Regions from separate parts of the Streptomyces spectabilis genome, predicted to be linked through region 2. Evidence: riboswitches for the same ligand, from Rfam matches in the RefSeq annotation. Region 2 holds a riboswitch; the other holds the start of a gene.

Region 1 (7,141 bases), 2.6 Mb from region 2:
CGCTGACGGACGGCCTGGCCCGGCTCGCGGGCTCGGGCCGCTTCGCCATGCCGGACCTGGAGCTGCTCCCCGGCTCGTACGACCTGCCGGGCGCCCGGCTCCTGGACCTCGTCCAGGTCATGGACCGCATCCGGGCCGAGTGCCCCTGGTCGTCCCGGCAGACCCACAAGAGCCTCGCGAAGTACGGCATCGAAGAGGCGTACGAACTGGTCGAGGCGATCGAGGACGGCGACCGCACGGAGCTCCGCGAGGAGCTGGGCGACGTCCTGCTCCAGGTCGTCTTCCACGCGCGCGTGGCGGAGGAGGACGAGGAGGAGCCGTTCTCCGTGGACGACGTGGCGGGCACGATCGTCGACAAGCTCATCCACCGCCACCCCCACGTCTTCGGCGACGACACGGCCGCCACGCCCGAGGAGGTCAAGGCGCACTGGCTGCGCACCAAGGCGGTGGAGAAGCAGCGCGACTCGGTGACGGAGGGCATCCCCCTCGGCCAGCCCGGCCTCGCCCTCGCCGCCAAGCTCGCCTCCCGCGCCCGCACGGCGGGCCTGACCGTCCCCCTGCCGAAGGGCGAGGGCATCGGCTACGACCTCCTGGCGATGGCCGTCCGCGCGGAGGCCTCCGGCACGGACCCGGAGGCGGCCCTGCGGGCGGCGGCCCGCGCGTACCGGGACGCCGTCCGGGAAGCGGAGACGGCGTAGCGGACCACGCTCCGGCCTGTCCGGCGTTTGAGGACGAGGCGCGGAGCGCCGATGAAGGCGGGGGCCCGGGGGCGGCAGTCCCCGGTTCGGGAAGGGGCGGGCCTGGGGCGCACCGCGAGGACGGGCGGCTACCGTCGACCGCATGCACGACAAGCCCCCCGTTTCCCCCGAGCCCGAGCTCTTCACCTGGGAGTTCGCCAGTGACCCCTACCCCGCCTACGCCTGGCTGCGCGAGCACGCGCCGGTGACGAAGCGGCGGCTGCCGAGCGGTGTCGAGGCCTGGCTGGTCACCCGCTACGCGGACGCGCGGCAGGCCCTCGCCGACCAGCGGCTCAGCAAGAACCCGGCGCACCACGACGAGCCCGCGCACGCCAAGGGCAAGACCGGCATCCCGGGCGAGCGCAAGGCCGAGCTGATGACGCATCTGCTCAACATCGACCCGCCGGACCACACCCGGCTGCGCCGCCTGGTGTCGAAGGCGTTCACACCGCGCCGCGTGGCGGAGTTCGAGTCCCGGGTGCAGGAGCTGACGGACCAGCTCATCGACGGGTTCGCGGAGCGGGGCGAGGCCGACCTCATCCACGAGTTCGCGTTCCCGCTGCCGATCTACGCCATCTGCGACATGCTCGGCGTACCGCGCGAGGACCAGGACGACTTCCGGGACTGGGCCGGGATGATGATCCGGCACGGCGGGGGCCCGCGCGGTGGTGTGGCGCGCTCGGTGAAGAAGATGCGCGGCTACCTCGCCGAGCTCATCCACCGCAAGCGCGAGTCGCTGGCCGACGAGGGCGACGACGACCTGATCTCCGGGCTCATCCGCGCCTCCGACCACGGCGAGCACCTCACCGAGAACGAGGCCGCCGCGATGGCCTTCATCCTGCTGTTCGCCGGTTTCGAGACGACCGTGAACCTCATCGGGAACGGTACGTACGCCCTGCTCGACCACCCCGAGCAGCGGCAGCTGCTGCAGCGGTCCCTGGCCGCGGGCGACACCGCGCTGCTCGCCACGGGCCTGGAGGAACTCCTGCGCTACGACGGGCCGGTCGAGCTGGCCACCTGGCGGTTCGCCACCGAGGCGCTGCGCATCGGCGGCCAGGACATCGCGGCGGGCGACCCGGTGCTCGTCGTGCTGGCCGCCGCCGACCGCGACCCGGCGCGCTTCGCCGATCCGGACCGCCTCGACCTCGCCCGGCGCGACAACCAGCACCTCGGTTACGGCCACGGCATCCACTACTGCCTCGGTGCCCCGCTGGCCCGGCTTGAGGGCCAGACCGCCCTCGCCACCCTGCTCCGCCGCCTGCCGGACCTGCAACTGGCCGTGGCTCCCGAGGAGTTGAGGTGGCGCGGCGGGCTCATCATGCGTGGGCTCAGGACGTTGCCGGTGCGTTTCACACCCGCCCCGCGGGTCACCCGTGCTGACGGGCCGTCAACGATGTGACTTTCGCGTGATCTCGGCTGAACCGACTTGTGACTGGCGTTCGACTGCGGCTACGTTCACGACGGCCCGGCACCCGCGCGCTCGCGCGTAACGGATGCCGTGCCTGACCTGTCGTCCACGAAAGGCACCTGCATGCTCTCCGGCCAAGGCCGTCACCGCCGCCCCCGTCAGGTCCCGGCGATCCTCGTCACGGCGGGCGTCACCGGATCAGCCATCGCCATCCCGCTGCTCGGCGCGTCCGGCGCGAGCGCCGCGGACGCCGGGACGTGGGACAAGGTCGCGGAGTGCGAGAGCGGCGGGGCGTGGAGCGCCAAGGGCAGCGGCTACTACGGCGGCCTCCAGCTCACCCAGGACACCTGGGAGCAGTACGGCGGCCTCTCCTACGCGCCGACCGCCGACCAGGCGAGCCGCTCCCAGCAGATCCACGTCGCCGAGAAGGTGCTCGCCGACCGGGGCCCCGACGCCTGGCCGAACTGCGCCCCGGCCGCGGGCCTGGCGAAGGGCGGCGAGGCCGCCGCCGTCGATCCGGGCCTGCCGTCGGCCCCGCCGAGCTCGTCGGACTCCGACGACTCCGCCGAGTCCTCGGAGCCCTCCGACTCCTCGCGGTCCGGCAAGGAGAAGGACGCGGAGAAGGACGCGAAGGAGGAGCGCGAGGCCGCCGGGTCCGACCGCTCCGAGAAGGCCGAGAGGCCGGGCAGTTCCACCGAATCGCGAGACAAGACTCACGATTCGGGCAACGGTGACGATGGCGACGACGGTGCCACCCAGGGCGGGAAGAGCGCCGAGGACGGCTCGCGCGAGGGCGGCGGCAAGCACCGCAAGCCCGCCGGTGACGCGGACAAGTCCGGTGCGGACGACAGCGCTTCGTCCCAGGAGTCCGAGGAGTCCGAGGCGTCCCAGGAGTCCGAGGGCGCCGAGCCCGGCGCGGACGACGCGGCCGACGACCGCCCCGCGGGCCGTCACCGCGGCGGCAGCGCCGCCGATGACGCCCCGTCCGGCGACACCGGCCCCGGGCGTCACGCCTCGCGCGGCGAGGCGCGTGACGTGCCCGCCGCCGAGCGCCCCTCGGGCACGTACACGGTCCGCTCCGGTGACAACCTCTCGGCGATCGCCGACAGCCACGACCTTGACGGCGGCTGGTCGGGCCTCTACGCCGGGAACAAGAAGACCGTCGGCTCCGATCCGGACCTCATCCTCCCCGGTCAGCGGCTCGAACTGAGCGCGGAGGACAAGGGCGCCACCGCCGGGAAGTCGAGCGAAAAGTAGGGCAGTTGCCCGGCGGTTCGCGGTGAATGTCCGGTTTAAAGACGGTGAGAGGCAAGTGAGAGATGGGTCTCAGAAGCCCTGATCGTCTTTGAAATTCGGATGATTGCCTGGCTACGGTCGGGACCGCTCGCCACAGCGGGCCCCGCCGGTCGGTACGCCGAATCCTGCCAACGGCCGGACGGGAACAGTCGTCGCTTCGAGCGCCGAAGGCAGGAGCGGGGGACCCAAGGTAAGTGCCGGGCCCGGACGTTGAGCGGTCGTAAGACGCGCGAGACGTACGGACACGGCTTGGGGTGAAGTCGCGCGCTAGGACGCGCGGCCGGGCACTCACCCGCCCGAACCCGACAGCTCACCTCGCAGGCGTCGGTGAGGGGATCACTTCATGCTGCGTTCCGGCAAGGGCAAGCACCGCCGTCCGACCAAGCTCGACAAGGCCACCCGCGCCGCCACCGTCGTCGGTGTCACCGGTGCCGCCGTCGCCGCCCCGCTGATGGCGACCGGCACGGCCAACGCCGCCACCGCCTCCGAGTGGGACCGCGTCGCCGCGTGCGAGTCCGGTGGCAACTGGTCCATCAACACCGGCAACGGCTACTACGGCGGCGTGCAGTTCTCCGCCTCCACCTGGGCCGCTTACGGCGGCACCAAGTACGCGGCCACCGCCGACAAGGCCTCCAAGGCCCAGCAGATCGAGATCGCCGAGAAGGTCCTCGCGGGCCAGGGCAAGGGTGCCTGGCCGAAGTGCGGCGTGGGCCTGTCCGGCTCCCCGTACACCGGCGGCGGCTCCTCCGGCGGCGGCCAGCAGCAGCCGCAGCAGCAGGCCAAGCCGCAGCCGCAGCAGCAGGCCCAGCCGCAGCAGCAGGCCGCGCCCAAGCCGCAGGCCCAGCCGCAGCACCAGCCGCAGCAGGCCGCCCCGCAGGTCGAGAAGAAGACCGTCCAGACCCCGACCGGCAAGGTCGTGAAGAAGGGCGACGGCGAGTACAAGGTCGTGACCGGCGACACCCTGTCCAAGATCGCCCAGGAGCACGACGTCAAGGGCGGCTGGCAGAAGCTGTACCAGCTGAACGACGACATCGTCAGCGACGCCGACTTCATCTACCCGGGTCAGCAGCTGCACCTCAGCTGACCCGCCCCGGCCCCGGCAGCGCCCGGAGCCACCCCGTCCCCATGGGCTACCGCCCCGGTGCGCTCCCCCCTGCGCACCGGGGCGGTACCTTTTGGTCCGGTAGTTTGTTTCGTGAGGGAACTATCCGGCCCCGGACCCGGCCCTGTGCCTGTCCATGGGCTGGGCGGTCGGCTGGCCGATGCCCCGGAGCCGGTTAGGCTCGTGTCGCAGGGGCCAGCGCGGCCCCTAGTACCCCCGCGTACCCCGCATCACATCCCAGAAGGAGATGCTCGTGCCGTCCATCGACGTCGTCGTAGCCCGGGAAATCCTGGACTCCCGAGGCAATCCCACGGTCGAGGTCGAGGTCGGCCTCGACGACGGCTCCACCGGCCGTGCCGCCGTCCCGTCCGGCGCCTCCACCGGCGCCTTCGAGGCCATCGAACTCCGTGACGGAGACGCCAACCGCTACGGCGGCAAGGGCGTGGAGAAGGCCGTTCTCGCCGTCATCGAGCAGATCGGCCCGGAGCTCGTCGGCTACGACGCCACCGAGCAGCGTCTGATCGACCAGGCCATGTTCGACCTGGACGCCACGGACAACAAGGGCTCCCTCGGCGCCAACGCCATCCTCGGCGTCTCCCTCGCCGTGGCCCACGCCGCCTCCGAGGCCAGCGACCTGCCGCTCTTCCGCTACCTCGGCGGTCCGAACGCGCACCTGCTGCCGGTGCCGATGATGAACATCCTGAACGGCGGGTCCCACGCGGACTCCAACGTCGACATCCAGGAGTTCATGATCGCCCCGATCGGCGCGGAGTCCTTCTCCGAGGCCCTGCGCTGGGGCGCCGAGGTCTACCACACGCTGAAGAAGGTCCTGAAGGCCAAGGGCCTGTCCACCGGCCTCGGCGACGAGGGCGGCTTCGCGCCGAACCTGGAGTCGAACCGCGCGGCCCTCGACCTCATCGTCGAGGCCATCAAGCAGGCCGGTTACGTCCCGGGCGAGCAGATCGCGCTCGCGCTCGACGTCGCCGCGTCCGAGTTCTACAAGGACGGCTCCTACGAGTTCGAGGGCAAGTCCCGCTCGGCCGCCGAGATGACGGACTACTACGCCGAGCTGGTCGCCGCGTACCCGCTGGTCTCCATCGAGGACCCGCTGTACGAGGACGACTGGGACGGCTGGAAGATCATCACCGAGAAGCTGGGCGACAAGGTCCAGATCGTCGGCGACGACCTCTTCGTCACCAACCCGGAGCGCCTCCAGCGCGGCATCGACGAGGACGCCGCCAACGCGCTGCTCGTCAAGGTCAACCAGATCGGTTCGCTGACCGAGACCCTGGACGCCGTCGAGCTGGCCCAGCGCAACGGCTTCAAGTGCATGATGTCCCACCGCTCCGGCGAGACCGAGGACGTCACCATCGCCGACCTCGCCGTCGCCGTGAACTGCGGCCAGATCAAGACCGGCGCCCCGGCCCGCTCGGACCGCGTCGCCAAGTACAACCAGCTGCTTCGCATCGAGGAGATCCTCGACGACGCCGCGGTGTACGCGGGCCGCTCGGCGTTCCCGCGCTTCAAGGGCTGAGCCCTCTTCGCGGGCCAAGGCCTAGCCAGTCGTACGTACGTCCCCGTACTCGGTCCCGTACCGTGTGCGGGGACTACGCACGTACTGGGGAGGCGGACATGGCAGTGAAGAACCGCGACCGGTTCTCCACCGCGACGCGGCTCAAGCTGCTCGGCGAGCAGACCGCGCAGCGCGTCTACCGTTCCCAGACCAAGCGCCAGGCCCGCCGCTCCCGGCTCACCGGGCGCGCGGCGCTGCTCGTCCTGGTGGTCTGCTCGCTGGTCGTCGCGCTCGCCTATCCGATACGGCAGTACGTCTCCCAGCGCGCCGAGATCGCCGAGCAGCGGCAGAAGCAGGCCGAGCACCGCGAGAACGTCGAGCGCCTGCGCGACGAGAAGGCCCGCTGGCAGGACGACGCCTACGCCGAGCAGCGCGTCCGCGACCGGCTGCACTACGTGATGCCCGGCGAGACCGGCTTCACGGTGATCGACCCCGAGGCCGCCGAACGCCACCGGACCGACGGGGGAGGGGCCGACCGGCCCTGGTACTCCAACGTCTGGGACGGCGTCGACAAGGCGGACCGCTCCGGCGCCGCAGGCCGCCCCGACGACAACTGAACCGACCTCCGCACTGACCGAAAGACAGGCATGGAAACGCCTCCGCCCCAGACCGAGTCCACCGCGCCCACGGACGCCGACATCGCCGCGTTCAAGGAGCAGCTGGGCCGCCCGCCGCGCGGCCTGCGGGCCATCGCGCACCGCTGCCCCTGCGGCAGCCCGGACGTGGTGGAGACGGCGCCCCGCCTGGAGGACGGCACGCCGTTCCCGACGACGTTCTATCTGACGTGCCCGCGCGCGGCCTCCGCGATCGGCACGCTGGAGGCGAACGGCGTGATGAAGGAGATGACGGAGCGGCTCGCCGCCGACCCGGAGCTCGCCGCCGCGTACCGCGCCGCGCACGAGGACTACATCGCCCGGCGCGACTCGATCGAGGTCCTGGAGGGCTTCCCCTCGGCCGGCGGCATGCCGGACCGCGTGAAGTGCCTGCACGTCCTGGTCGCCCACTCCCTGGCCGCGGGCCCCGGT
Region 2 (7,141 bases):
GGAGCCGCAGCCCGAGCCCTCCCGCGCGTCGGCGCCGGAGCCAGAACCGGAACCACAGCCTCCGCGCCGGCGGTGCTCCGGCAGCGTCACCTGGTCAGCGGACTCCACCTCGAAACCGGCGTCCGCGATCATCTCCAGGTCGGCCTTGCCCGCCTGGCCCTCACTGGTCAGGTAGTCGCCGAGGAAGATCGAGTTGGCGAGGTGCAGGGCCAGCGGCTGGAGCGTGCGCAGATGCAGCTCGCGGCCGCCCGCGATGCGGACCTCGATGTCCGGGCAGACGAACCGCACCATCGCGAGGATGCGCAGGCAGCGCTGCGGCGTGAGGTTCCACTCCTTGGCGAGCGGGGTGCCCTCGAAGGGGATCAGGAAGTTCACCGGCACGGAGTCCGCGTCGAGCTCGCGCAGCGCGAAGACGACGTCGACCAGGTCCTCGTCCGTCTCGCCCATGCCCGAGATCAGCCCCGAACAGGCGGAGAGACCGGCCGCGTGGGCCTTCTGCACGGTGTCGACGCGGTCAGCGTAGGTGTGCGTCTTGGTGATGTCGCCGTACGTCGACTCCGACGTGTTCAGGTTGTGGTTGTACGCGTCGGCGCCCGCGCCGCGCAGCCGCTCGGCCTGGCCGTCGGAGAGCAGACCGAGGCAGGCGCACACCTCGACGCCCTCGTTCTGTTCCTTGATCGCCTTGATGGTGTCGGAGACCCGGTCGACGTCCCGGTCCGTCGGCCCCCGGCCGCTCGCCACCAGGCAGACCCGCTTGGCGCCGCCCGCGAGCCCGGCCGCCGCCGCCTCGGACGCCTCGTCCGGCTTCAGCCAGGTGTACTTCAGGATGCCGGTGTCCGCGCCGAGCCGCTGCGAGCAGTACGAGCAGTCCTCGGGGCACAGGCCGGACTTCAGATTGACCAGATAGTTGAGTTTCACCCGCCGGCCGAACCAGTGGCGCCGCACCTTTCCGGCCGCCGCCACCACGTCGAGCAGTTCGTCGTCGGAGGTCGAGAGCACGGCCAGCGCCTCGTCGCGGGTCGGCAGCTCGCGCCGAAGCCCCTTGTCCACCAGCGTGTTGAGCAGATCCATGGCGCCGATCCTGGCGTACGCCGGTCCGTCTGACCATGGAGAAACCACACAACAGAAGCTCTGACGGCTGTGGGTATTGCCACACCATGGCCAGGTGGCGCGACGGCTAGGGTCTGTGCACTGTCTACAAACGCATCTCTTCGCACCGCCCGAGCGGACGACGGCCTGGAGGCCCCATGACGAGCGCGCCGTTCGACTGGATCGACGAGCAGGCGCGGGCGCGCGAGCGCGCCGGGCTCGTCCGCGGCCTGCGCCCGCGCCCGGCCGAAACCACCCTGCTCGACCTCGCGGGCAACGACTACCTCGGCCTCACCCGCCACCCGGAGGTCACCGCGGGCGCGGCCGCCGCCGCCCGCCGCTGGGGCGGCGGCGCGACCGGCTCGCGCCTGGTGACGGGCTCCACCGAGCTGCACGCGGAACTGGAGCGGGAGCTCGCCGCGTTCTGCGGCTTCGAGTCCGCCCTCGTGCTGTCCTCCGGCTACGCGGCGAACCTCGCGGCCGTCACCGCCCTGGCCCCGCACGGCTCGCTGATCGTCTCGGACGCGGGCAACCACGCCTCGCTGATCGACGGCTGCCGCCTGGCCCGCGGCACCACCCAGGTCGTGCCGCACGCGGACCCCGCGGCGGCGCGCAAGGCGCTCGGCACCCACGAGGGGCCCGCGATCGCCGTGACGGACTCCGTGTTCTCGGTGGACGGCGACGCCGCGCCGCTGGCCGAACTGGCCGCCGTCTGCCGGGAGTCCGGCGCGGGGCTCGTCCTCGACGACGCCCACGGGCTCGGCGTGCTCGGCGCCGGGGGCCGGGGCGCCGCCCACGCCGCCGGGCTCGCGGGCGCGCCCGACACGGTGGTCACCGTCACGCTCTCGAAGTCCCTCGGCAGCCAGGGCGGCGCCGTGCTCGGCCCGGCCCGGGTCATCGACCACCTGGTCAACACGGCCCGTACGTTCATCTTCGACACGGGTCTCGCGCCCGCCTCCGCCGGGGCGGCCCTCGCCGCGCTGCGGCTGCTGTGCCGGGAGCCGGAGCGTGCCGCACGCGCGCGCGAGGTGGCGACCCGGCTCTACGAACTGCTGGTGGGGGAGGGGTTCTCGGCTGTACGTCCGGACGCCGCCGTCGTCTCGGTGCGTGCCCCGTCGCCCGGGGCCGCGGTGCACTGGGCGGCCGACTGCCGCTCCGCGGGGCTCGCTGTGGGGTGCTTCCGTCCGCCGTCGGTCCCCGACGGCGTCTCGCGGTTGCGGCTGACCGCCCGCGCGGACCTGAGCGACACGCAGCTCGCCGAGGTCGTCGCCGTGATCAGCCGCACCGCACCCTGACACCTGAGATCTGGCACCTACGACCTGGGTCCGGGGTCCGGCGCACTCACTCGGGCCTCACCTAAGGGCCATGGTCTTCATCGAAGGGCGTCGACGAAGACTTCCCAGGCCGTGGGGGAGAAGAGCACGGCCGGGCCAGCCGCGTTCTTCGAGTCGCGCACGGCGAGCAGGCCCGTCAAGGGTCCTGCGCCGAGCGGGGCCGTCTCCACACAGTTGTTCATTCCGTTGCTGCGGCTGCTGCGCCGCCACCGCGCGCCCCTGAGAGACGTGCTGGAGGGAACGTACCGAGGCAGTGCAGTCATGGTGCCTCCTTACGCGCCGTCACCTAACCCGGCGATGAAATCCATTGAATCCTGAACGGAAAGCGCCTGTCCCCGAAGAGAGTTGAAGGCGTCGGTGTACGCCCTAAGGTCTTCTTTCCGTTCGAGGTAGAGGCTACTCGTCAAGTGGTCGAGAACCACCACATCCAGATCAGAAATGTTCGGAAAGGAGAGAATAACGAAAGGGCCGATCAACCCGATGTGCTCGCCCGAGGCGAACGGAAGTACCTGGAGCCGCACTTGAGGCAGCCGGGCCGCGTCCAGTAACCGCCGCAACTGTCCGGAAAGCACCTCGGGCCCGCCCACCTGCCGCCGGAGCACCGCCTCGTCCAGGATCACGCTCAGCCGCAGCGGCGGCTCGCTGCGCAGCACGTCCTGCCGGGCGAGCCGCACCTGCACGAGGGCCTCGACCTGCTCCTCGGGCCGCTCGCCGAGCGCGGCACGTGTCACCGCGCGGGCGTACTCGGGCGTCTGCAGCAGACCGGGAACCACCGTGGTCTCCAGGGTCCGCACCCGGCAGGCCTGCGACTCCAGACTGATGAAGTCGCGGTACGCGGGCGGCAGGAGCCCTCGGTAGGCGTGCCACCAGTGGTGGCGCCCGTGCTCGTCGTCCCCGCCCGCGAGCGCGACGAGCAGCTCCCGCAGATGCGGGTCCTGAACCCCGTACGCTTCCAGGAGGAGTCGTACGTCGGTGGCCTTCACGCCGCTGCGGCCCGTCTCGATCCGGCTCACCTTCGACTGGTGCCAGCCCACGAGGGAGGCCGCCTCGCCGCTCGTGAGCCCGGCCTCGGCGCGCAGCGCCCGCAATTCCGCGCCGAGCTTGCGACGGCGCACCGCGGGACCGTACTGCATGGCTGTCTCCTTCTGGTCCTTCCGGAGGTCCGCGCCAACGGTAGGGGACGGTAGAGGAACTGCCAGTGTTGCGCCCAAATACGGTCTGCCGTCGCAGAGTTCACCGCTTCGAGCGACAGATATATGCACATCTCGGTGGATCGGCGGGCGCGGGCCGCCCGAGAGTGGCAATCTGGCGCGAAGCACCAGCTCCGGGACGGTACTCGAGTACTTCCGCCACGCGTCGGAAGTCCGGTCCCGGTGGGAAAGGGACGGCGCCGTCATGGCAGACCACCAGGAAGCATCAGTCACCCTGCCGAGCGACCCTGTGTCGGTCTCCACCGCCCGCAGGTACGTCGGGGACATCCTCACCGAGTGGGGCCTCCCAGCGGACACGGATGTGGCCGACACGGTGCGGCTCATCGTCTCCGAGCTCGCCACGAACGCGGTGCAGCACACGCTCGGGCTCTCGCCCACCTTCACCGTGGACGTCCGGCTCGACCGCGACGAGAGCCTGCGCATCGGCGTCACCGACAGCCACCCCCGCTACCCCAAGCGGCTGCCCGCGGCCGTCCAGCAGGACAACGGCAGAGGCATGGTCATCGTCCGCTGGCTCACCGCCGAGTGCGGCGGAAGACTCATGGTCTGTCCGACGCCCGAGGGCGGCAAGACGGTGTGGATCACGCTGCCGTGGACGGTCCCGGTGCAGAGCTGACTCCCCGGGGCGCGGCCGCCCCTCGGCCGGGCGGGCTCACTGTCGCTGGCCCGCGCGGCCGACCAGACGGGGCAGCACGCCCCACAGGCCGCCGCACACCACGAACGTGCCGATGGCCGCGAGCACCCCGTCGGTGCGGCCCACGGCCACGTCGACGACGAGGAGGACGGATCCGGTGAGGGCGAGCACGAGCACCGCGAGGCCGATGGCGGCCAGGCGTGAGGACACCCGCACGATCAGGGGTTTGGCGCCGCGCGCGAACAGGGTGCGGTGCACCGCGGCGGGCGCCGTGAACAGCGCGGCGGCGAGCACCGCGAGGAGCAGCGTGACGACGTACGTGGCGCGCTGCACGCTGTCGAGCGACGGGAAGCGCGGCGTGAAGGCGAGGGTGAGCAGGAACGCGAAGAGGATCTGGACACCGGTCTGGGTGACCCGCAGCTCCTGGAGCAGCTCGGAGAAGTTGCGGTCGGCCCGCTCCAGCGGCGTCTCGTTGCGCGTGTGCCGGGAGGCGCTGGGTCTGGAAGTGCCCGCGGCGTGGGGGTGATGATCGGCCATGGTCCACGAGTATCCGCGCGGCGCCGCTCCACTCCCGCGCTGACGGCGGGGCCGGGCGGGTGACGTCGCCGGGGCGCCGCCCCGGACTGCCGTACGGACCGTCCCTCGGCTGGTGCCGCCGCCCGAGCCCTGACCGGACGGCGGCGAAAGGCGCTGGTGGCGCCAGGTGCGGGCGACGGCGCGGACCCCGAGGAGGCCGCCGCCCGCCGGCGGGTCAGCGGACCCGGCCGTACCAGACCTGGTTGGTCCAGATCTTCTCGAGCCGCACCACGGTGCCCCGCTTCGGGGCGTGCCAGATCTTCCCCTTACCGGCATATATGCCGACGTGGTAGACGTTCCGGCCGGAGTGGAAGAACACCAGGTCTCCGCGGGTGCGGCTGGCGGAGGAGACCTTGCGGGTCTTGTTGTACTGCTGTTGGGCGGTGCGCGGCAGCTTCTTGCCCACGCGCTTGTACGAGTAGAGCGTCAGGCCCGAGCAGTCGAACCGGTTCGGCCCGACCGCGCCGTAGCTGTACGGGGAGCCCTTCTTGGACGCCGCGACCTTGAGCGCCTTCGTCCCGTGCGAGGTGGCCGCTTGTGCTTCTCCCGTGAGTCCGGGGGCCACGATGGTGCCGCCCACGGCGGCGAGCGTGAGAGCCGAAGCCGTACTGGCTCTCGTCAACAGCGACGGAACACGATGCAGCGCAGTCATGCGCAACCCTTCGTCAGCCGCCTGTGAAGGATGACCTGTCGGGTTCGGGCAGGCGAAGATGCCCGGCCGCGCGATGCGACTTCACCCCAAGGGCCTTCCGGACTGGCCGGACGGCCCGCCTTGCTGGGTCCTCCACTCCTGCCGGTGCACAGATGTCGACCGGGCACCCGGGCGGCGGCAGGACTCGGCGTCCGCCCGGATCGCCCCGCCGCCTGTGGCGGGGGCTTGTCGTCGGAAGGGATCTTCACCCGAGAGGGGCGAAAAAACCGAGCCGGATCGGCGGTATGTGAGGCTCCTCACGCCTGACCCGTTCCGGTGGACAGAGCCCGAATGGGTTCTAGGTCACACTCGGCGATGATTGCCCCATCAGCGGCGGAACGCCCGAATCCGGCTGTGCTGTAAGGGAGTTGAGCGACTTCGGGAGCCCACTGGAACGACCGCCGGTTACGCAAAAGGGGCGATCATCTCTGGTCATCTCCGAGGCAACCCCGGACTCGGCTTGACATCCGCGTATACCGGCAACGGGCGGATGGCGCAGGCGCGCTGGGTCCGGGGCGCGTTCCGCGGCGTCAGATGCGACCGGCGCACTGGAGTACCAGGCCGAAAACGGAATGGGGGCTGGCTGGAAGTCTGGCACGGGACAGCCGGTCGTGGGGGGTGAATCGGACTGAATCATGACGGACCTTCATGCCGACGGCGGCGGCCGGCCCCGTGTCAGGGGCCCGTCGGCGGCGGCACCGTCACGCGCGCGGCGCGCCGCTCGCCGTCCAGGACGCGCATCGCTCGCGCGAGCGTCGGCGCGTGCACCTCGCTCTCCCCGCGCTGATGCATGAGCGCCAGCGCGTCGTGCAGCTCGGTCGCCCGGGTGATCAGCGCCTGCGCGGCGCGCAGCCCGCCGTAGGTGTGCTCGGCGCGGGCCGGGTTGATCCGGCCGAGCAGGTCGAGGACCGCCAGATAGGCGTCGACCAGCTCGCCTTCGGCGCGGGTCAGGGCGGGCAGCGGTGGCAGTTCGGGGAGCACCGGCGCCTCATCCCGCGTCCGGGCGGGCGGCCTTGCGGCTCGGGACGACCCGGTCCACCAGACCGTAGGCGAGGGCGGCCTCGGCGTCGAGCACCGTGTCCCGCTCGATGTCCGCCGAGATCTGCTCGGGCGTACGCCCGGTGTGCCGGACGAGCATCCCCTCCAGGAGCGCACGGGTGCGCCGCAGTTCCTCCGCGCGGATCCTCAGGTCGGTCGGCTGGCCGCGCACCGGCTCGGGCAGCGCGGGCTGCCGGAGCAGCACCCGGGCGCCGGGCAGGATCGCCCGCTTGCCGGGGGTCCCCGCGGCGAGCAGCACCGCGGCGGCGGAGGCGGCCTGGCCGAGGCAGACGGTCTCCACCTCGCAGGAGGCGTACAGCAGCGTGTCGTAGATCGCCGTCGTCGCGCTGAAGTCGCCGCCGGGGGAGTTGATGTAGAGCGAGATGTCCCGGTCCGGAGCCGCGTGCTCCAAGTAGAGGACCTGGGCCATCACGTCGTTCGCCGAGACGTCGTCGATCGGTGTGCCGAGGAAGACGATCCGCTCCTCCAGGAGCTTGGAGTACGGATCCCAGGTGCGCGGGCCGAGCTGGTGCGCTCGGTGAACTCCGGCAGGACGGAACGGGCGGAC

The links. A riboswitch is a leader RNA that binds a small molecule or an ion and turns the genes downstream of it on or off. The one in region 2 is predicted to bind cyclic di-AMP.
Region 1: it holds a riboswitch for cyclic di-AMP, as region 2 does, so the genes downstream of both, CP982_RS18265 (LysM peptidoglycan-binding domain-containing protein) here and CP982_RS06535 (C40 family peptidase) in region 2, are expected to answer to the same signal.

What each region holds. Positions count from the first base shown of each region.
Region 1 is NZ_CP023690.1:4,230,924-4,238,064, reverse strand. It holds gene CP982_RS18280 (nucleoside triphosphate pyrophosphohydrolase) at 1-698, shown strand, start outside; gene CP982_RS18275 (cytochrome P450 family protein) at 841-2,136, shown strand; gene CP982_RS18270 (transglycosylase family protein) at 2,269-3,402, shown strand; cyclic di-AMP (ydaO/yuaA leader) riboswitch at 3,594-3,780, shown strand; gene CP982_RS18265 (LysM peptidoglycan-binding domain-containing protein) at 3,785-4,525, shown strand; gene eno (phosphopyruvate hydratase) at 4,797-6,077, shown strand; gene CP982_RS18255 (FtsB family cell division protein) at 6,176-6,673, shown strand; gene CP982_RS18250 (DUF501 domain-containing protein) at 6,704-7,141, shown strand, end outside.
Region 2 is NZ_CP023690.1:1,643,002-1,650,142, reverse strand. It holds gene bioB (biotin synthase BioB) at 1-1,071, opposite strand, end outside; gene CP982_RS06560 (8-amino-7-oxononanoate synthase) at 1,248-2,384, shown strand; gene CP982_RS06555 (DUF397 domain-containing protein) at 2,462-2,686, opposite strand; gene CP982_RS06550 (helix-turn-helix domain-containing protein) at 2,696-3,556, opposite strand; gene CP982_RS06545 (ATP-binding protein) at 3,819-4,250, shown strand; gene CP982_RS06540 (DUF6328 family protein) at 4,287-4,805, opposite strand; gene CP982_RS06535 (C40 family peptidase) at 5,020-5,496, opposite strand; cyclic di-AMP (ydaO/yuaA leader) riboswitch at 5,500-5,653, opposite strand; gene CP982_RS06530 (hypothetical protein) at 6,211-6,516, opposite strand; partial or broken gene CP982_RS06525 (ATP-dependent Clp protease proteolytic subunit) at 6,524-7,141, opposite strand, start outside.